3 regions of the Pseudomaricurvus sp. genome follow, and region 2 is predicted to be linked to each of the others. Evidence: predicted binding sites of a transcription regulator. Region 2 holds the regulator's gene; each other region holds the start of a gene.
What was found. Region 2 encodes sigma-54, which starts transcription at its own class of promoters, with help from an activator protein. Its sites were predicted from a motif close to TGGCACANNNNTTGCNNT; they were not measured.

Region 1: the regulator sigma-54 is predicted to act here: its motif matches at 5,594-5,611, upstream of ACTG33_RS06110 (flagellar basal body-associated FliL family protein).
Region 3: the regulator sigma-54 is predicted to act here: its motif matches at 4,167-4,184, upstream of ACTG33_RS11365 (HAD-IIB family hydrolase).

The regions. Positions count from the first base shown of each region.
Region 1 covers NZ_CBFIHX010000030.1:746-8,229, reverse strand. Annotated here, with positions in the region: gene fliI (flagellar protein export ATPase FliI) at 1-116, shown strand, start outside; gene fliJ (flagellar export protein FliJ) at 185-628, shown strand; gene ACTG33_RS06130 (STAS domain-containing protein) at 920-1,225, shown strand; gene ACTG33_RS06125 (ATP-binding SpoIIE family protein phosphatase) at 1,301-3,049, shown strand; gene ACTG33_RS06120 (Hpt domain-containing protein) at 3,157-3,489, shown strand; gene ACTG33_RS06115 (flagellar hook-length control protein FliK) at 3,685-5,361, shown strand; gene ACTG33_RS06110 (flagellar basal body-associated FliL family protein) at 5,648-6,184, shown strand; gene fliM (flagellar motor switch protein FliM) at 6,242-7,258, shown strand; gene fliN (flagellar motor switch protein FliN) at 7,248-7,484, shown strand, end outside.
Region 2 covers NZ_CBFIHX010000002.1:16,255-23,738, reverse strand. Annotated here, with positions in the region: gene lptC (LPS export ABC transporter periplasmic protein LptC) at 1-201, shown strand, start outside; gene lptA (lipopolysaccharide transport periplasmic protein LptA) at 188-712, shown strand; gene lptB (LPS export ABC transporter ATP-binding protein) at 776-1,501, shown strand; gene ACTG33_RS00425 (RNA polymerase factor sigma-54) at 1,835-3,379, shown strand; gene hpf (ribosome hibernation-promoting factor, HPF/YfiA family) at 3,554-3,847, shown strand; gene ACTG33_RS00415 (PTS sugar transporter subunit IIA) at 3,869-4,318, shown strand; gene rapZ (RNase adapter RapZ) at 4,510-5,376, shown strand; gene ACTG33_RS00405 (HPr family phosphocarrier protein) at 5,392-5,661, shown strand; gene mgtE (magnesium transporter) at 5,791-7,155, shown strand; gene yjgA (ribosome biogenesis factor YjgA) at 7,214-7,484, shown strand, end outside.
Region 3 covers NZ_CBFIHX010000077.1:2,859-10,342, reverse strand. Annotated here, with positions in the region: gene cobU (bifunctional adenosylcobinamide kinase/adenosylcobinamide-phosphate guanylyltransferase) at 1-440, opposite strand, end outside; gene ACTG33_RS11380 (amidohydrolase) at 610-2,364, opposite strand; gene ACTG33_RS11375 (uracil-DNA glycosylase family protein) at 2,443-3,042, opposite strand; gene ACTG33_RS11370 (hypothetical protein) at 3,056-3,847, opposite strand; gene ACTG33_RS11365 (HAD-IIB family hydrolase) at 4,293-5,279, shown strand; gene ACTG33_RS11360 (glycosyl transferase) at 5,409-6,635, shown strand; gene ACTG33_RS11355 (sugar phosphorylase) at 6,632-7,484, shown strand, end outside.

The DNA.
Region 1 (7,484 bases), on a different contig from region 2:
GCAGTCCACATATGAAGCAGTTTGTGCGGCAGGATCTTGGGAATTCGGTGATGTTTGAAGAGGCATGCGAGCAATTACAGGTGTTGATGGCTCCCGTTATGTCCGGTGCAGCTTAAAACAAACGCGTCTAACTGGCGCGATGGTAAATGGTTGTAATTGTAAAAAGTTGTACTAAGGGTAAAGCATGGCAATCAAGCGATCGCAAAGGATGCTCACTGTATTACAACTGGCAGTCCGTACAGAGGAAGGCGCAGCCAGTCAGTTAGAGCAAAGCCGTCGTCAGGTCGAGCAGGCCCAGCAACAGTTGCAGCAGGTTGAAGAGTACCAGCAGGGTTATATCCAGTCTTTAAATCAACCGAAGAGCGGGCAGAGCGCCTACAGTATGATCAACGACCGGCGGTTTCTTGAACAGCTGAGTTTTGTTTGTCAGACACAGGCTGGCCAAATTGAGAAACTTCGGCAAAATGAAGACAAGTGTTTGCAGAATTGGCAGGAGTGCTATCAACGCCGCCGAAATATTGAGCAACTGATCGAAAAGATCAAACAGGATGAAAGTCTGTTAGCGGATAAACAGCTGCAGAAGGAGTTGGATGAACTTTCTTCTGTCTTTCTGAGGCGCTCACGCTAAGCAAGCACTGTATTTTTATTCATCATTCCCCGTATGCCAGACCCAGCGCAGGGTTTGTCACTTGTTATCACACGCCGGCGCCATTTTCTTCCCGCTGTATTGTGTTCCCAAGCTCAAATTATGATGCGAATAGCAGGATAATGCTGGATTCGGTAAGGGGTTTAATATTAGTCTAGTATTACAGAAGTTCAGCAGTTACCTTAACCGATATTACATTAATCTATATGACAAGGTTGAATGTGGTGTTACGGAAGGGTCGTGCCACCGCCGAAAGAGGAATTAGAAAAAACTATGGGTATTCAATCTCGCGTATCTGAGGATGGACAGGAGTTGAGAATATCTATCCAGGGGCGTTTTGATTTTAGTGCGCATCAGGAATTTAGAGGCAGCTATGAGTCCCTGACTAATCAGCCTTCCCGCTATCTGGTAGATTTGGCTGAAGCAACTTATCTGGACAGTTCTGCTTTGGGCATGTTGCTGTTATTACGTGATCATGCCAGCGGTAATGATGCTGAAATTGAGATTGTAAACTGTAGCTCCGACGTTAAAAAAATCCTGATGATTTCCAACTTTGAGCAGCTTTTTAATATCCAGTAAAAGGTGGCTGTCAGGCCGAACTCATAAAATTAAGGCCTGTACTCATAAAACAATGGGCCTGTACCCGGAAAACAAATGCCCGTGCCCGGAAAACAAACCATACTGATCGCTGATGATACGGACTCTGACCGTCTAATTCTGGAGACCATCGTCAAAAAAGAAGGCCATCGTGTTATCAGCGTCTGTGATGGCCAGGAAGCGGTGGATGCCTATCAGGAGCACAGGCCAGATCTGATTTTACTGGATGCCATGATGCCCCGTCTCGACGGTTTTGGGGCCGCCCGCCAAATTAAAGCCCTGGCGGGTGAGGAAATGGTTCCCATCATCTTTCTTACCTCACTAACCGACACCAAATCTCTGGTAAAATGTCTCGATGCCGGTGGCGATGACTTTTTATCCAAGCCTTACAATCGGGTGATTCTGCAGGCCAAAATCAAAGCATTTTCCCGTATGCGTGTGATGCACCGTGTGATGCAGGAGCAGCGGGATCAGATTTCCTCTCACAACCAGCACCTCGTCCAAGAGCAGGTGGTTGCCAAACAAGTTTTCGATAACATTGCCCATACAGGCTGTATGGATGCGCCCAATGTTAAGTATTTTTTATCCCCTCTGGCGGTTTTCAACGGAGATGTGATTGTCGCAGCCGTCCGGCCATCCGGTAGCATGATGGTGTTACTGGGAGACTTTACCGGACACGGTCTACCCGCTGCAATTGGCGCTATGCCTCTGGCGTCCATTTTTTATGGCATGGTTCAAAAGGGGTTCAACCTTGTTGATGTGTTGCGGGAGATTAACCTCAAGTTAAAACAAATCCTTCCGGTGGGGGTGTTTTGCTGCGCCACTATTGTTGACATGAATTTTGCCAAGGGCACAGTGAAAGTCTGGAATGGTGGTTTGCCGGAATGTTATCTCTATCGTGCCGATACCGGTGTGGTGGATACCATCCGCTCTACCCATCTACCGTTGGGAGTCCTTGATGATATAGCGTTCAAAGACGACTGTGTGCGTCTGGAGATGGCCCCGGGAGATCGTCTCTATATGTGGTCTGATGGCATCATTGAATCCCGTAATCGACAGGGTGAGATGTTTGGTGAAGAGCGGTTGATGCAATTGTTTACAGAGCATGCTCAGAACGATCCGGGCTCAGGTTCAGACAAAACTTCAGGTTCCGAAGAGGACGGGATTTTTGAGAAAGTTCTGAGTGCTGTGCATGAGTACGCAGAAGGGGAGCGTGACGATGATCTCTCATTGATTGAGTTGACAATGGATCATCCGGATCGTGCACTGAAGCAACCCTATGAGGCGACCCGCCATCGCTACGGAGGGCTACTTGAGTGGTCTCTCGGTCTGGAGCTGAAACCCTCAACCCTGAGGATGTTTGATCCTCTACCTCTGTTGCTGAATATCCTGGTCGAAGTGCCGGGTTTGAGGACACATAGTGGAACGCTGTATACCATCTTGGCAGAACTTTATTCCAATGCCTTAGAGCATGGCATATTAGCGTTACCATCTGCCTGGAAAGCGACACCGGAAGGATTTGAACACTATTATCTGGAGCGAGTGAAAAGGGTAGAGGTCTTGCAAGAGGGGTTTATTCGGTTCGATCTTGAGCATCAGTTACAGGACGACGGGGGTGTACTGAGTATTCGGGTGCAGGATTCCGGTTCTGGTTTTGAGCACGAAGAAAATATCAACAACACGTTAGAGTCAAAAGAATACAGCGGTCGTGGAATACCGCTTCTTCGCTCCCTCTGTGATTCACTTTCTTACAATGATCTCGGAAATCAGGTTGAAGTCACATTCCACTGGAGTTCAGATGATTAAAATAACGAAGTTCGGGCAATTAAAATAACATTCTCAGACGATTAGAATAACAAAACCGGACATTTAAAATAACAATAAGGCTTAGAGCCGTTTTAGAAGGAGTGATCATGAGCGAAGTAATTGATACAGAAACCATTGTTATGCTGAAGGAAGTTATGGGTGAGGACTTTCAGGAGCTCGTTACTACCTTTCTTGACGATTGTCAGGTACGTATCCCCGAATTGTGTGAACAACTGGCTGCCGGTGATGCCGATGCTCTGAGGCAGACTGCCCACAGCTTGAAAGGCAGTAGTGGTAATCTTGGGGCTACGACTATGTCCGAACTGTGTTTCCATGTGGAAACAAAAGCTAAACAGCAACAAACTGAAGACCTTGCGAGTACTCTCGAGAGAATTGAAGCCGAGTTTCAGCGTGTGACTTCCGCTCTCAGGGCTGTCTAGTCTCTCTCAGGGCTGTCTAGCCTCGTCGATGTATTCAAAAGCCCTATTGAATAAGCCCCATTCTATGAGCCCCATTCTATGAGCCAAAGACCACGGTTTGATGATCTTTGGCATCGACCTTGCATTTCCCTCTCTCGTTAACGAAATAGCCTCAAAGCGGTAAAGTCTTGCCGCTGTGACGATGAGAGAGTGACCATGAGTTCGACTACCGCCAATGTGTCTTTTGCGATAGGGACCAATCGGGCAGACAGCGTTAAGTCCCTTGGAACTGTGTCTTCCAGGAGTATAGCTTCTGATTCGCAAATAGAGTTTAAGCGCTTGCTCAGTGACGCATCTGAGAAAAAGAGTGCCGCTCAGGACATGTCCGATCGGGTGCAGGAGCAGAAGCGGCTTGAGTCCGAGCGAGCTGAAGCCAAGCGAATGGAGCAGAGGCAGCTTGAAGAGCAGCGTCAGGAGAAACTGCAAGCCTCCAGTCAACAGGAATCCAGACTGGAAGAGAAGAGGCAGCAGGAGGCCCGCCTGCAGGAATCTAAGCTGGAAGAAGATAGACAACAAGCCAGATTGGAGGCACGTCAGCAGGAAGGTGGGTTGGCTGACTCTGATCAGCCAGTGGATGGGAAGCCCCAGCCGCCTGAAGCGCTGGAGGCCAATGCAGGATCTATAGGGGCTCAATCGACCAAAGCCACCGGTCTTCATGATTCTGCTGAAGGAATAGAGGTTGAGGTGGCCGATAAATCACCAACCGAAACCACTTCAAGAGAGTCTCTACTCGACGGAATGGATGGCCAGCACGCTGATTCTAACGGCGTCTCGGCGTCTGAGCGGATGGTTGTCATGACTGATGTACCTGAAGCGGCGGATGTCGCAGAGCGTCAAACTAACAGCCTGATGCAAAACAGTGGCATGGGTGAGGTTGTAGATGATGCCCCGGTGGAATTGAAACCCGGTGAGGTTTCACTGGAATCCATTGCAGCAGCGGTTGCAGCCTTTACCGGCCAGGGTGATCCGGCTGCGGGTGGCTTGGCTGCTCAGTCTTCATTCATTCCTGCGGGCGCCTCGTCGCTGGGTAGCTATGGCGTTGGTAACGGTATGCCATACGGAGTCGCCTATGGTGCGAGCGGTGCTGTTGCTACGAACGGACAGGTACTAACGGATGGGGGGAGTCTGACGGCGACTCAAACTGCGGGTAGTGATGGGCCGTCGCAATCGTTGTTAGCCAGCGCGATTTCAGCAAATACTACTGGTACTGGATCGGGCTCTCCTCAGTCGTCTTCGGGCGGGGCAGCTGCACAAGCTGTTGAGCAGGCTTTGGGGGCCTTGAGCTCTGATGGGGAGACAGATGCATTCCGAGAGGGTACGCGAGGGGGAGCAGGGGATAATCCATTGCTGGCAGCGTCTCAGCGTAATGATGCGCGTCCGACCGCTGCATCCCAAAGTTCAGCTCATTTTACCGTGCCCACCAATAAAGGTGAGTTAGGACAGCCTGAGTGGCATAACACTGTTGCAGAAAAAGTCGCGGTTATGGCCACTAAAAACCTGACGTCCGCCGAAATTCAGCTGGATCCGCCGGAATTGGGTCAGCTTCAGGTGCGAGTGACGCTGAATCAGGATCAGGCCAGTGTGAGTTTTGCCAGTCAGCATGCAGTTGTGCGTGAGGCGCTTGATCAGACGGCTGTGCGCCTGAGAGAAAAGTTTGATGCTGAAGGGCTGAATTTGGTGGATGTGGATGTGTCTGATCAATCCTTCCAGCAGCAGAGACAGCAACAAGAGGGGTATTCAGCCGGTAGCGGTGATGTCCTCGCCGCAGGTGATGCTCCGGCAGAATCTGTTGTGGTTAAGCACACCCAGGGCCTTGTTGATCAGTTTGTTTAATAGCATTCACTTTGCTGATCCCAAGTTACTTGTTTAATCCTTATCCCCGAACTACTGTGTGAGAAAGCTTCAGAGCTGGTTTATTTGACTCTGAAGCTTTTTCGGCAGTTTCTAGTTACCCGTTCCATCTTCTCTGTCTCGTAATGTTATCTGCGTTCTCTCGGGCTTAAAGACGCTGCCCTAACACTCTTTCTTTTTTGAATACGGCCATCTTGTGGCTAGAGTATGCGTATGGCATGCCTCTTGCTGTTCTATGTTTATCGCGAATAAACGACAGGTTTTTGACATGGCAGAAGAGAACGACGATATCGAGGAACTGGGTACCACCACCAGCAAGAAAAAGATCGTCATAATAATCGTTATTGGCGTAGTGTTGATGGCGTTGTCTGCCGGGGGAACCTTAATGGCTTTGGGGTTGTTGTCTGATGATCCTGAAAGCGCGGAGCTTGTCGATGGTGAGCAGGCTTCGGAAGACGGGGCTGAAGCTGCGGAAGAGGTCAAAAAACCGGCGATCTATTATCCGATGAAGCCTCCCATGATTATCAGTTTCAATGTCCGGGGGAGGCAGCGGTTTTTACAGGCTGAAATCAGCTTGATGATGAGAGATACAGAGGTGTTGGCGGATATCGAAGAGCACAGTGCCTTGTTGCAAAACGGCCTGTTAATGCTTTTCAGTAGCCAGGATTACGCCGAGCTGCAAACTCCGGAAGGCAAAGAGCTGCTGCGTCAGCAGTCTCTTGGAGAAGTGCAAAAGCTGCTGGAGCAAGAAACCGGTAAGCCGGGGGTTGAGCAAGTGTTGTTTACCGCGTTTGTTATGCAGTAGTGAGCAAACGACTGGTAAACCGTCAATAAATCGAAAGAACTAACACAGGACAAGTGTGTGCAGGACTTACTTTCACAAGACGAGATTGATGCGCTGCTCCATGGTGTTGACGACGGTGATGTCGATACCAGCAGTGATGAGGATCCGGGTGCGGTCAAATCCTATGACTTAACCAGTCAGGATCGAATTGTCCGTGGCCGTATGCCAACGCTCGAAATGATTAATGAGCGTTTTGCCCGGTATACCCGCATCAGCATGTTTAATCTGCTCCGTCGGTCTGCCGACGTGTCTTCCGGCGGTGTACAGATTCAAAAATTTGGCGAATACGTCCATACACTGTATGTGCCTACCAGTCTAAATATGGTGAAGTTTCGCCCATTGCGGGGGACGGCACTGGTGATTCTGGATGCCAAGCTGGTGTTCAAGCTGGTAGATAACTTTTTTGGTGGTGATGGCCGCCACGCAAAAATTGAAGGGCGTGAATTCACCCCGACCGAGTTACGTGTTGTTCAGATGGTTCTGGATCAGGCGTTTGTGGATTTGGCCGAAGCCTGGAAAGCGGTTATGCCGATCGACTTTGAATTCATCAATTCCGAAGTCAATCCATCCATGGCGAACATTGTCAGCCCCAGTGAAGTGGTGGTTGTCAGTACTTTCCATGTTGAGCTGGATGGTGGGGGTGGTGATCTGCACATCACGATTCCATACTCCATGATTGAGCCAATACGCGAAATGTTGGATGCGGGCCTGCAGTCCGATACCGATGAACGTGATGATCGCTGGATCACAGCGCTTCGCAATGACGTCATGGAGGCTCAGGTCGAACTGGAATGTGAGTTGGCTCGCAGGGAGATCACCCTGCGGGACATCGTCAATATGAAAGCTGGGGATGTAGTGCCTATTGAGATGGGTGAATATCAAGTGGTGACCGCCAACAAAGTACCGATGTTTCGCAGTCAAATCGGTCAATCCAATGGCAATTTGGCCCTAAGAGTCAACGAATTGATTGATCGGTCAGTTTTTCAGAATAGCAACAGCCTGGATGCCAGGTCAGGGGATAGCAATGAGCAATGATGATCTGTTGAACGACGAGTCGTTAGAAGAGGGCGGTGACGTCAATCAGGACGCCATGGCGGATGAGTGGGCTGCGGCTATGGCCGAAGCGGAAGGCTCTGGCAGCGCGGACGAGGATGTGAATCAGCTGGAACTGAATGAGTTCCAGGACGAGACTGCACCGATGGCGGGAGGGCAAAACCCCGACCTGGATGTGATTCTTGATATTCCCGTCACCATTGCCATG
Region 2 (7,484 bases):
ACCGACACTCTGGGCCAATCCTCGGAACTCACAACGCCATATCTGGTCGTAAAACCAGAGAGGCAATACGCCGAAACTGACAAACCTGTTATCATCACCAGCCCCGGCAACACCACCCATGCCGTTGGTATGGAAGCGTACCTGAAAACAGACACTATAAAATTGCTATCCAACGTCCGAGGCATACATGATCCGCAATAAACTCGCCATTTCGCTTTTGTTATCCCTGACTCTGGGCGGGTTCAGCTCCACTCTTCTGGCACTGGAAAGCGACCGGGAGCAACCGATACACATCAGCTCTGACACCGCCGAGCGCAACGAAAAAAAGGGCATCACTACCTATACCGGCGAGGTACAGATGGATCAGGGCACCATGCGGATCAAAGCCGACAAGGTGGTGATTTACAGCATCAACAACGAGATTTCACGGGTTGTCGCCACCGGTGATCGCGCCCACTACCAGCAAATCCCCGAGCCCGACAAAGAAATGGTGATCGCCAAAGGCAAAACCATCGAATACCTGCTGGACACCGAAAAGCTGCACATCAGCGAAAACGCCTCGCTGCGTCAGGGCGATGGCACCACCCTGACCGGCAAAAAGATTGATTACGACATGAAATCTTCTGTGGTGAAAGCTCAGGGCAACAAAAGCACCACCAACCCAGACCGCATTCACATGACGATTCCTCCCAAAAGTGAGCGCAATCCCTAACAGTTAAAGCGCCACCGCACCGCCACACTGCCCAGCGCCGGATTTAAGGACAAGACCAACGCCATGCCCACACTCAACGCCCTGAACCTCGCCAAGAGCTACAAAAGCCGCCGTGTCGTTATCGACGTTTCCCTGTCGGTCAGCAGTGGCCAGATTGTCGGCCTGCTGGGTCCCAACGGGGCGGGCAAGACCACTTGCTTTTACATGATTGCCGGGCTGGTGGATGCCGATCAGGGCAAGGTCACTATTGATCAAAAGAACCTGACGCACCTTTCCATGCACGGACGGGCACGAGCGGGCATCGGCTACCTGCCACAGGAAGCCTCCGTATTCCGCAAGCTGACGGTCAACGACAACATTCTCAGTATTCTGGAAACCCGCAAGGACCTGAACCGCAAACAGCGCCAGGACAAACTCGATCAGTTGTTGCGAGAGTTTCACATCAGCCATATCCAGAATAGCCTCGGCATGGCGCTGTCCGGTGGTGAGCGTCGCCGGGTCGAAATCGCTCGCGCACTGGCCACCGACCCGGAATTCATCCGGCTGGATGAACCATTTGCTGGCGTCGACCCCATTTCCGTCAACGACATCAAGCACATTATTCAGCACCTGAAAGATCGCGGGATTGGCGTTTTGATTACTGATCACAACGTTCGCGAAACCCTCGATATTTGCGAGAAAGCCTACATCGTCAGCGAAGGCCACATTATTGCCGAAGGCACGCCGGAAACCGTTCTAGGCAACACGCAGGTCAGAGAGGTTTACCTCGGGCACCAATTCAGCTTATAGTGTGTTTTCTCAGGGCTAAAAGTGTGACCCCACACACAAAATTGTGGCCTCTGGCAAACAGCTTGGACAGCGCGTCCAACTAAGATCGACCACAACGCAGCCACCCGCTCCCAACATTCGCATTTCCTCCCAAGCAGGCAAGAAACAGGCATAAAACTTGCTTGTTTAAGTTGTTCTCCTCGGTTACTCTGGCTACACTTGCTCACCAACACGATCATTTCAATCGAGTCTGATCGTCGCAAGAATGGATTCTGCCGCACACATCACACAGCTCCACACTCGCTGACATTGCGGCAGAGCAGAGAAAGAATTCCTCAGTAGCCGTAGCCATACATGAAACAGTCGTTACAACTCAAGCTGGGTCAACAACTCACCATGACCCCCCAACTGCAGCAAGCCATCCGCCTGCTGCAGCTGTCGACGCTCGACCTTCAGGCCGAAATCCAGGAGGCGCTCGACTCCAACCCCATGCTGGAAGTCGGCGAAGACGACAATGCCGGTTCGGACACTCCCGACGAGAGCATCAACACCCCCAAAGATCAGCCCGAACAGAGCAGCACCAAAGATTCCGACAGCGAACCAGAACCCACCGCCAGCGCCCAGGAAGAGCAAAGTGGCGTCGACAGAAACAGCGATGACAGTCCCGAGGGCGACTGGGGAGACGCTATTCCGGAAGACCTGCCGGTAGACACCAGCTGGGACGATGTATACCAGTCAGGCCCTTCCGGCAGCGGCTTGTCAGCACCCGACAGCGAGGACAACGATTACGAAAGCCGGCGCGGCAGCGACGAATCCCTGCATCAGCACCTGATGTGGCAGCTCAACCTGACCCCCATGTCCGATCGGGACCAAGTCATAGCGATGGCGTTTATTGACGCTATTGAAGACACCGGCATGCTCAGCATGAACGCCGAAGAAATCCATGAAAGCCTGGTAGACGAGCTGGAAGAGCTCGAACTGGACGAAGTCTTTGCGGTGTTGCACAGACTGCAACAGTTTGACCCTCCCGGGGTCGCCAGTCAGGATTTGAGCGAATGCCTGCTAATCCAGCTGAATCAACTGCCAAAAACTACACCCTGCCGGGAAGATGCTAAACTCATAGTCAAAGACCACTTATTGTTGCTGGGCAGCCGCGATTACAAGCAGCTGATGAGAAAAACCAAACTCAAGGAAGCCCAGCTGCGAGATGCCATCATTTTGATTCAGAGCCTGAATCCACGTCCAGGGGACAGCATCTACAGTGGCGAGACCGAGTACGTAGTACCCGATGTATTTGTGACCAAACAGGATGACCGCTGGACTGTGAATCTGAATCCCGACATCGCACCCAAATTGCGTATCAATGATACCTACGCCTCAATGGTCAAGCGGGCGGACACCAGCAGTGACAACTCCTTCTTACGCGACAACTTGCAGGAAGCCCGCTGGTTCCTCAAGAGCTTGCAAAGCCGCAACGAGACCCTGCTGAAAGTCTCTACCTGTATCGTCGAAAAACAGCGCGGCTTTCTCGATTATGGCGCCGAGGCCATGAAACCGCTGGTTCTGCACGACGTGGCCGAAATTGTCGGCATGCACGAGTCCACCATTTCCCGGGTCACCACTCAAAAGTACATGCACACGCCTCAGGGCATCTTTGAGCTGAAATACTTCTTCTCAAGCCATGTGAGTACTGACTCAGGCGGCGAATGCTCATCCACAGCAATCCGTGCCATCATCAAAAAACTGGTGGCGGCTGAGAGCCCCCAAAAACCGTTAAGTGATAGCAAAATCACCACATTACTCGCCGAACAGGGCATTAAGGTGGCCAGACGCACCATCGCCAAGTATCGGGAGTCTTTAGGAATACCCGCGTCCAACGAGCGTAAGCGATTGGTCTGAGCAGCTGTTGACCGCAACACAAGTCCGCTGCAGCCGGTACTGGTCGCCCACTCGGGATAAAGGTTAAAGTCCTGCCTGTCAGGGCCTCGACAGCACCAACACAGCTGGTGCTAGTAGCCAAAGCTGTATGACAAGCGATTCAATACCGACGTTTCACGACAAGAGGAGCAACGCATGCAAATCAACATCAGTGGACACCATGTTGAACTGACAACTGCCATTAAAAACTACGTCAACACCAAACTAGATCGCCTCGAAAGACACCACGACCGAATTACCAGTACCAACGTCATACTATCTGTTGATAAACTACGCCAAAAGGCAGAAGCCTCAGTGCACGTGAGCGGCAAAGACTTCTTCGCAGACAGCGAGTCCGAAGACCTCTACGCCGCCATCGACATGTTGGCCGACAAGCTCGACCGCCAACTCATTAAACACAAAGAAAAGATGCGAAATCATCACCGCTAATTTATGGAAGTAAGATCATTTTTGTCTCAACATCGCACCTACTGCGGTGTTGAGGCCAGCAGCAAAAAACGCGCTCTGCAAGTCATCTCCCAACTGATTGCCGAAGACCAGCCGACTCTTAACGCCGATGAGATCTTCACCAGTCTGATCTCTCGGGAGCGGCTTGGCACAACCGGTCTGGGCGGTGGCATTGCTATTCCTCACTGCCGCATCAACAATTGCGCCAACACCGTTGGTGCTTTGATTCAGTTACAAAGCCCCATCGACTATGAATCCATCGACGGCCAACCCGTGGACATCCTGTTTGCCCTGATTGTTCCCGAGGAGGCTCACGACGAACATCTGAAAACTCTGGCCGCGATTGCCGAACAACTGCACCATCCCGACTATTTGCAGAATCTTCGCGACGCCAGCGACACCCAAAGCCTCTACCTGGCAGCCACCGAACAAGACGCCAGCGCGCCCCTCTGATGGCGCAGGGACGCGGTTTTGTAATCTACCCAAAGTAAGGTACCTTTAGAGTATTGCTCGTGGTGTTGTATCAATTGATACTCCTCCTTCAAAGGCCGTGCGTCCTGATGAGGCCATAACGCCCCAATAAGAAAGCACCCGGATAAAACGAGCACCCTGAAATATTGATAGTCGACGAGGCAGAAAATCCCATGCGTTTAGTTGTAATTAGCGGCCGCTCCGGCTCGGGGAAAAGCACAGCCTTGCACGTGCTTGAGGATGTCGGTTTTACCTGTATTGATAACTTGCCTGCCTCTTTACTGCCATCGCTGGTTCGACAGTTGGATCAGCATCCCCAGAGCCAGTCATTTGCCGTCAGTATTGACGCACGCAACACCTGGCAGGATCTTCAGGAGTTTCCCGAGTTTTTGTCGCAAGCCAAGATTCCCGGCTTGCAGTGCGAAATTCTGTTTCTGGATGCCCGCAGCCCCATTTTGATTCAGCGTTTCAGCGAAACCCGACGCAAGCACCCTCTCAGCGGACAGACAACCGATCTCAAACAGGCAATCGCTCTTGAGAGAAAATTTCTCGAGCCCATCGCCAACTCTGCCGATCTGACCATCGACACCAGCGGCCTTAGCCTGCATCAGTTACGAGACCTGGTGAAACAGCGCATTGTCGGTAATACAGGTCCCGGGATGGCGCTGTTATTTCAGTCCTTTGGCTTCAAGCGCGGCATTCCGGTGGATGTTGATCAGGTGTTTGACGTACGCTGCCTGCCAAACCCTTACTGGAAACCTCATTTGCGCAGCTTCAGCGGCAAGGATAAGGAAGTCGTTGAGTTTCTTGAGGCCGAGGACGATGTCAACGATATGTACAATGACATCGCCAGCTACCTGCAGCGCTGGCTACCTCGCTTCAGCGACAGCAATCGCAGCTACTTTACCGTCGCCATTGGCTGCACGGGCGGGCACCACCGCTCAGTGTATTTGTGCGAGCGCCTCTATGAGGCCTTCAAAAATGAGCACCCCAACACGCAACTGAGGCACCGGGAACTGGAACAATTACAAAAAACATAATCCATAGAGAACATTATGCTGACTGATACCGTCACCATCATTAATAAATTGGGGCTCCATGCCCGCGCAGCGGCCTTATTTGCCAGCACAGCCTCCCGCTATTCCAGCCAGATCAAAGTGGGCCTGAACGGAAAACTCGTCGATGCCAAGAGCGTCATGTCACTGATGTTACTTGCCGCGAATCAGGGCACCGAAATCACCTTGCAAGCCGAGGGGCAGGATCAGCAAGAGGCCATGCAAGCCATCATCGAACTCATCAACAATCGCTTTGACGAAGACGAATAAGCAACTACAACTCAGCCAACCAGACCTCGACGAAACGGCGTAAGTCTGGCCTTCCACTGGCTTATGCCGCCAAGCCCCATTAGAATACACGCCGTTAACCTCACTCAATACGGATACGTGTGAACGCCTATGTCTCAAAACACCGATGAATTGCTCGCATTAACTCAGGCACAACTCGGTGAAATCAATGAGGCATTGGAAAGCGGTACCTTTCAACAGGTACGGCGCATGCTCAACGGCCTGCAACCGGTCGAAATAGCTCACCTGCTGGAATCTTCCCCGCCCCCATCCCGCCGCGTGCTTTGGCGCCTGGTCGATAGCGATCTGGAAGGTGAAGTTCTGCAGGAACTCTCGGAAGAAGTACAGGCTCAATTCCTGCGCGGGATGGGCACCGAAGAGGTAGTCGCCATCACCGAAGGCATGGACACGGACGATTTGGCCGATGTTCTGCAACGCCTGCCAGACCGCGTGATTCAGGAAGTACTCGCCGCGATGGACGCTCAGGATCGCCAGCGGGTAGAGCAGGTGCTCTCCTACGACGAGGACACCGCCGGCGGCCTGATGGATACCGATACGGTGACCGTTCGCCCCAGGGTGACACTGGACGTCGTGTTTCGCTATCTGCGCCGCCACGACGAACTTCCGGACTCCACCGACAGCCTGATCGTAGTGAACAGTAAAGGGCAGTACGTTGGCCTGCTGCCGCTGTCGCGCCTGTTGACTTCATCGCCCACCAGTACCGTGCGGGAGTTGATGCGTACCGACTTTGAGCCCATTCCGGCGCACATGCCCGAGAACGAGGTAGCCAGTCTGTTTGAACGCCACAACTGGGTTTCGGCGCCGGTGATCGATGACAACGGCATTGTCGTCGGGCGAATCACCATTGATGACGTGGTCGACGTGATCCGCGAAGGCGCTGACCACTCCTTTATGGGGATGGCCGGTCTGGATGAAGAAGAAGATACCTTTGCCCCCGTCTCCAGAACCGCGCCAAGACGCGCCATCTGGCTGGGTATCAACCTGCTCACCGCGATTATTGCCTCGGCCGTGATCAATATTTTTCAGGATACCATCGACAAGGTGGTGGCACTGGCCGTGCTGATGCCCATTGTCGCCAGCATGGGCGGCGTAGCTGGCAGCCAAACTCTGACCGTTATGATCCGAGGGATGGCACTGGGCAAAATTGGCCGCAACAATATTAATTGGCTGCTCTCGCGAGAGTTTTTCGTCGGCTTGCTGAACGGACTGCTCTGGGCGGGGCTTATGGCTGTGATAGCCGGTTTGTGGTTTGACGATATGACCATCGCCGCGATCATCGCCGCAGCCATGGTCATCAACCTGATTACCGCCTCGGTCGCGGGTGCACTGCTGCCCATCACCTTGCGCAGCATGAATATTGACCCGGCGCTGGCTGGCAGCGTGGCGCTGACCACCGTGACCGACGTCGTGGGCTTCTTTGCCTTCCTTGGTCTGGCCACCTATTTTTACGCTTAATACGTTTTTAAACTCAACACGTTTTTAGACCTAACACATTTTTCAACGGATATTCCCGATGTCTCAATTTGACGATTTTCCCGACCGCGACGATGAAGAAGAGTACATTCCTTCAAAAACTGACATTAAGAAGGAAATGGCCGCTCTGCAGGATTTGGGAACAAAGATTGTTGAACTCAGCGATAAATTCATTGCCCGCATTCCCATTGAAGGCGAACTGGCCGATGCCATACACCAGGCACGGGGCATGAAGCACCGCGAGGGGCGCAGACGCCAGCTGCAATTTATTGGCAAATTGATGCGCAAAGCCGAAAATATTGAAGAGATTA
Region 3 (7,484 bases), on a different contig from region 2:
GCCTCATCGACAAAGCGGCGATTTAATTCTCCGAGAGGAACAATCCCCATGCCCACTTCGTTGCTGACGATAACGATGGGTGTTGAACTTTCCTCCAGTGCGGACAGAAAGTCACTCTTTTGTTGATCCCAAAAACCGACTTGTTTCTCTTCAGCCATCAGGCAGTTGGTAATCCAGAGTGTCAGGCAATCGATCATGATCGCGTCATAGTCCGATGCGTGCTGGCGAATGGTTTTCGCCAGTTCAACAGGTTCTTCCAGCGTGTGCCAGGTTGACGGGCGCTGCTGTCGGTGATGAGCGACCCGAGCCGTCATTTCGGCATCGTGAAATTGGTTGTCCGCGGTGGCGATGTAGGCAATGGTATTGCCGTACAGTCCCGTTAGTTGTTCAGCCAGCTGGCTCTTGCCGGAGCGGGCTCCGCCTGTAATCAGTTGTTTCATAAAAGCCGCAGTCGTTTCATCAGTGAGTCATGATCGAAGCACGCGTTGAGCGTATTCATTACGTGATTCTATTGTAATGCATGGCGGAGGTCTTTTCAGATTCTCTATCTTTTTAGGCCCTTATTTTTTAGGCTTTTTTGTCTGGAGGTCGTTTGCCTTTTGGGGTGCGTTATTTCAACTCGATGGGCTGCACTCGTCCTTCCAGCACTGTGCCCCAGATGGGGATGTCCTTCAGCTCGGTAACGGGAGTCTCGTAGGGATCCTGTTCCAGAACGGTAAAGTCTGCTTTTTTGCCCACCTCCAACGTACCGATGGCGTCTTCCATTTGCAGTTGGCTGGCGGCGTCGACGGTAATTGCCCGGAGCGCATGATCGAGATCGATTCTTTCCTCTGGTCCGGCAATGTGGCCATCGGCGGTGAGTCTTGTCACGGCCGCCCAGGCCAGCAGCAGCGGCTGAACCGGTGCCATGGTGAAATCCGAATGGAAGGACAGGGGCACGCCAGCCTCAATCACAGATTTCAGGGGCACCATATGACTGGCTCGTTCCGGGCCGAGGCCGACTTCGGCGTATTTATCCGCTAACGCCCACACATAGTAGGGGTTGGCTGACACGCGGACGCCGAGACTGGCCATTCTCTGTGCTTGCTCGGGGCGTGCGTAGGCAAAGTGATGAATGGTGGTGCGATGATCGGTACGAGGGAATTCCTGCTGCAGCTTTTCGACGATGTCGAGAGTGGTATCCAAACCCAAATCGCCATTAACGTGGATATGGATCTGGAAGCCATCGTTCCAGTACAGGCGCATGGCGTTTTCCAGATCTTCCGGTGGCATCAACCATTCGCCATGGTGGCCATCGAGGTAACCTTCGCTCATTTGCATCAGCAGTGAATAGGCTGCGCCATCGGCAAACAGTTTCACCTGCTTCGGTAGAAAGGTCACTTTATCCGTGTTTTTTTCGGACAGGGTGTCGATAAAGGCTTTGGCTTGTTCATTCCCCATGGCCTTACCAAGACCTTTACCGTCGGCCAGCACCATAAACCGAAACGGACTGGAATTGCGGTTCCAGCTGGAGAAGCGAAGGCTTAACCACTCTTTGTCGAAATCCATGGTGCCAAACGCGCCGTCCGAAACCGTGGTAATACCGCCGGCGTGAATAATGTCTCTGGCATCGCTAAGGGCGCCCAGATAGCGGAAGGGGCTGGTCAGCTTCGGCATAAGATGCGGAATCAGCTGGTACAGACCGTTCTCAAAGAAGTGGCCTTCGGCAAAGTTGATCTGGGGATGTTGGTTATCCTCCAGTTCAAACTCCTCAATCACGGCGGAGTTCACCACGATCTCGTGAAACGAACGATGCCACACCACAATGGGGCGTTCGCTGGAGATGTTATCCAGATCCTGGCGTGTCAGCTTGCCGTGAAAATAGGGGTGATATCCCCAGGTCCAGAGCCAGTCACCTTTATCCAGTTTTTGTTCTGCGCTTTTCAGCCGCTGTAAGTACGCTTCCCGACCCTGGACGCCTTTGGCCTGTTTGCCCGGCATATTCCAGTCGTGCGGGGTAATAAATTCCATCGGCAGAAGAATACCCGCCAGATAAGGGTGCAGATGCGGTTCAATAAAGCCTGGTAAAATCACCTTGTTGGCGAAAGTTGTATCCACCTTGGGACTGCGGTCAGCGACGGCTGCCTGCACCCTGTCCAAATCACCAATGGCTAAGATTTTCCCGTCTGCCACGGCCACGGCCACGGCTTCAGCGCGGGGGTGCTCCGAATCCATGGTGATGATGGTTTTTGCCGTGTAAATGGTGGTGCTGTTGTCATTGCTGCATCCGGCCAGTAGCCAACACCCGACGAGAAGGCAAAAAGCGGTCAAGGTAAAGAATGGCTGTTTTCTGTTGGGCAGTAACAGTGGCGTGGACAATGGCATGGGCGGTTCTCATGGGTGCAGTCACCGCATTATACGTACCGCTCTTGGCAGTTGTCTGCCCAATGCGAATTATAAGATTTAAGACGCCGCGGGGGTGAAGAGTTCATCCACCCGCTGTTGCAGCCAGGGCACTACCTCGTCGTCAAACCAGGGATGTTGCTGAAACCAGCGGCGGTTGCGCGGCGAAGGATGAGGCAGAGGTAATTGTTGCGGAGTCAGTTCGCGCCAGTGTTGTATCCGTTCCGTCAGCGTCTTATATCCATCCGCTAGATAGTGTTTTTGAGCGTACTGTCCGATGAGTAATGTCAATTGAATATTAGGCAGTTGATCAAGCAGCCGATCGTGCCATAGAGGCGCGCATTCTTTTCTGGGTGGCAGATCGCCTGATTTTCCCTTGCCGGGGTAGCAAAACCCCATAGGCATAATCGCTACCTGATGAGGATCGTAAAAGGTTTCCTTATCCATCTTCAGCCACTGCCGCAGGCGATCACCGGAAGGATCGTTCCAGGGAATACCCGATGTGTGAACTTTGGTGCCCGGAGCCTGGCCAATGATTAACAGCTTGGCGTCCGGGTGTATTTGGATAACGGGGTTGGCCCCCAGCGGGAGTTCCGGTTCGCAATGACGGCATTGCCGCACTTCTCGCAGCAGGATTTTGATTGGAGCGGAGTCGCTCATGGTTATCTGCGCTTTAGTTTGCCGATGGATCTGAGTTTGCCGACGGATTTGCGGGCGTCGTCGGGTTGAGCAAGGACCGGAGCAGCTCCAGACCTTTGGGGTGTGTCAGCAACGGCAGCGGGTTGCCAGCTTGCAGCTGAGACTGGATCTGGGGATCCAGCATCACCGCTTGAAAGTTGGGGTTGTCCTGCAGTTGCTGACTGCGTTGCCAGTAGGTGGCCAGCAGAGACGCCAGGCGAGGGTCATCGGTTTGGTACTGGCTGAGGAGCAGCTTCACGTCTGGATTGTTCTGCAAGCGTTTATATTCAGGTAGCTGGGCGATCTCAGCCGGGTTGCCGCGCTGCAACACCTGCTGGTTGGCAGGGTCATTAAACAGCTGCTTGATGTCGTTATTCTGGCCCAGTCTTTTCAAGCTCTGGGTGGTGGCCTGGGGGTTGGTCATTAACAGAAACGAGGCCTGAATAATCAATTCGTCAGCAGTGATGGGAGGAGGTTCGTTCGTTTGAGAAGTGGATTGGCTGGAAAGCGTATTGGGTGATCTCTGGCCATTGTCGGCAATCTGGGCAAAAGGGTCGCCCTTGAAGTGGTCATTCTCGCCGGCCGAGGCAAGCGGTGCGCCAGTCATCATCAAGCTGTAAAGCCCAAGAGTCACGATACTTATGAAGCCTGAGGTGCCAAAACGTTCTGTCAGGCGCAGGGGGTAGGTTTTCGTCACTCCCTTAATGATAGAGCTGACTAGACTAAACACAGAAATGGTCGAACGTCGTTGGGCCAGCGGTTTCAGTACGTGAGTGATTGTGTCCATAAGGTGGTATCCATAAAGCAGGTAGATCAAAAGCAAAAAGTCCGATGGAATCAGGATCTGTGCATGTTTTGAATAGGCACCAGTTTAATGCATGTTGGCCAGATAAAAAGCGCTCCGCTGCGATGAATTTGGAATCCGTGCACAAATTAAGTGGTTGATGAATGTTGACCAAACAGCCTGATTCGGAAAGAGGATTCAGGCGCCTGTTCCGAAATGGTGCAATCTCGAAGGGCGGTGGTGCGCCAGTTTGCACTGTTTTGAGGCGCTTAAAAAGGAGGGCTTTCAGCAAGGTCGAGGGTTCACTGCTATGGTGCAAATGGGGCACGTAATTTGCTATCACTAATATGAAGCTCATTTAACAAGGCTAATGTCCGTGAGCATGCCAAGAGTTTTCGATTTGGGATGACATGGTTTCGGTTGTGGATAAAAGGAGTACATCAGCATTGTGACCAATAAGCCGGTGCAGTTGATCATTGTTTCCGATCTGGATGGTTCGTTACTGGATCATCATGATTACAATTTCGAGCCAGCTCGGCCACTGCTCAAGCAGTTGGCCCAAGCGGACATTCCTGTTGTCCTGTGCACCAGTAAAACCCGTGCAGAGGTTCAAACCTTACGCAAAACATTGCACAACCATTCTCCTTTTATTGTTGAAAATGGCGCTGCGGTCTATTTGCCCAAGGTGCAGTTTCCGTTTCAGCCGGAAGGCTCAGAAGATGCGAGTGGTTATTGGCGAAAAGCCTTTTGTGAAAAGCGTGAACACTGGTTGTCCTTGCTCGAAGAGGCCAAAATCCACTTTGTCGACAAGTTTGATCATTTCTCCGCTATGTCTGAAGCGCGGGTTGCCGAGTTGACAGGGCTTCCGCTGGAGCAGGCAGCGCAGGCCAAGGCTCGTGAATTTGGTGAACCGCTGCAGTGGCTGGGGTCTGAAGAGGACCTGGCAGCCTTTACGAACTGGTTTCAGGAGAGAGGTGCTTGCATCCTCAGTGGTGGGCGTTTTGTGCATGTGGCTGGCGACGCTGATAAAGGACGAGCGATGACCTGGTTGGTGAATGAATACCGAGAACAGCGAGAGCGGATACTTCAGTCACAACACCGGCAAGTTAAGTCACAACACCATCACCCACGATTTTTGCAGCGCATACAGGATCAGTACGACTCTTTGTTTCAGCAGCACAAAGCGTGTCAGGTTAAGTCTCTGGCGTTGGGCGACAGTCAAAACGATGTTGCCATGCTGGAGGCGTCAGATCTGGCGGTAGTCATTCGTTCACCTGTTCATGCGCCTCCGGTGTTAAAGCGGGAGGAAGGTGTGATTGTTTCAGAGCAAGAGGGGCCCGCCGGATGGGCGGAAGGGGTTAAACACTGGTTGTCTGATCTTCACCTGGATCGTCAGGTTTTACCCAGTGAGGAAATCGCCAGACAGGCTCGGTAACTCAGTTTTTTTATTGTTCGCTCAGGGTTCATCAACAGCTCTACTGTGAAATGGACGTAATGTATTGTTATTAACCGCTGATCAAATGATTGGCGTAACCCATAAAATATAAACTAAAGGGAAAGTATTGTGGCTGACTTTTATCAAAATGGCATAGTGACCACACTTCATAATTTATCTCATCGTCCGCTGGAAGAAATGGAAGATGAATTAAGAGGTTTCAGTCGTACCAGACCCATGTCATTGATTTTGCCTTCATTGTTCTCGGAGCTGGAAGGTGAAGCCCTGCCAAATATTGTGAAAGAATTAAACGGCGCTGACTATTTGTCTGAAATCGTTATTGGTCTCGATCGCGCCGATAAAGCGCAGTATGAGCATGCGTTGAAGTTTTTTGGTGAGCTTCCGCAGCACCATCGAATTTTGTGGAATGACGGCCCGCGTTTGCAGGCTCTGGATGCAGAGTTGCAGGAGCTGGGGCTGGCTCCGAAAGAATTGGGTAAAGGCCGTAATGTCTGGTATTGCATGGGGTACACCCTGGCTTCCGGTCGGTCTGAATCAGTGGCACTGCACGATTGTGACATCGTCACTTACAGTCGTGAATTGTTGGCTCGATTGATATATCCGGTAGCCAACCCGCGTTTTAACTATGAATTCTGTAAAGGGTTTTATGCGCGTGTTGCCGACGGTAAGATTAATGGACGGGTATGTCGCCTGTTGGTTACGCCGTTGTTGCGAGCACTGAAAAAGATTTTTGGCGAATTGGAATACCTTCAGTATATGGACAGCTATCGCTACTCCCTGGCTGGCGAGTTTTCTTTCCGTAAAGACGTACTTAATGATATTCGCATCCCAAGTGACTGGGGGCTGGAAATCGGCGTGCTGTCTGAAATGCATCGTAACTATGCCAACAACCGCTTGTGTCAGGTGGATATTGCGGATGTATACGATCATAAACATCAGGATCTGTCCTACGATAACGAAGCGGGCGGTTTGTCGAAGATGTCCATTGATATTTCGAAGGCTTTGTTCCGCAAGCTCGCCACACAGGGCAAAACCTTCAATACGGAGACTTTCCGTTCTATTAAAGCCACTTATTTCCGAATTGCTTTGGACTTTATTGAAACCTACCACAACGATGCTGTGATGAACGGTTTGACTCTGGATATTCACCAGGAAGAAAAAGCAGTCGAGCTCTTTGCTCAGAATATCATGAAGGCCGGAGAAGCATTCTTGGAGCGCCCGATGGAAACCCCGTTTATTCCCAGTTGGAACCGAGTCATCAGTGCGATGCCAGATGTTCTCGAGCGTTTGTATGAAGCCGTTGAAGAGGATAATAAGGAGTTTGGTTCACTATGATGGAAACGGTCACTATAGATAACTCCTTGCCGGCACGGTTGACCCATCTGCTGGAATCGATCTATCACGAAACACCGTTGACAGTGTCGTTTGAGCAGCTGGCGGATGAGTTGCTGGAACTGATGAGGCTGGATCCGGCAGAAGATACTGCGCCGCCTCCTCATTACAATCCGTGGAGCCAGGAAGACGTTATTCTGATTACCTATGGTGACAGCTTTATCCCCACTGAAGGGGTAAAAGAAAAACCGCTTGAGGTTCTGAAGCACTTTTTGGATGAGCACTGTGAGGGCATTATTAACAGTGTTCATATTTTGCCGTTCTTTCCGTTCAGTTCTGATGATGGTTTTGCCGTTATTGATTTTTCCAGTGTCAATGAAGGATTGGGCGACTGGAGTCATGTCTACGATATTTCGCAAAAGTATCGTTTGATGGGCGATCTGGTGATTAATCACTGTTCCAGTCGCAGTCTTTGGTTTCAGAATTTCATTAAAGGCGAAGGCCCTGGCCACGATTATTTCTATACCGCATTACCCAGTGACGATTTACAGCAGGTCGTGCGTCCGCGCACCAGTGATTTACTGAAGGAGGTGGAAACAGAGCGGGGCACCCAGCATGTCTGGTGTACCTTCAGTCACGATCAGGTGGATTTGAATTTTGCCAATCCGGAGGTCTTGAAACAGTTTGTTTCAATTATCCGGCAGTATCTGGATATGGGGGTGCGAATCTTCCGTTTGGACGCGGTGGCGTTTTTGTGGAAAAAGATTGGAACCAGTTGTATCAATCTGGAGGAAACGCACTTGATGGTCAGGTTGTTGCGTTTGCTGATTGAAAACGCTGAGCGCGAAGCCG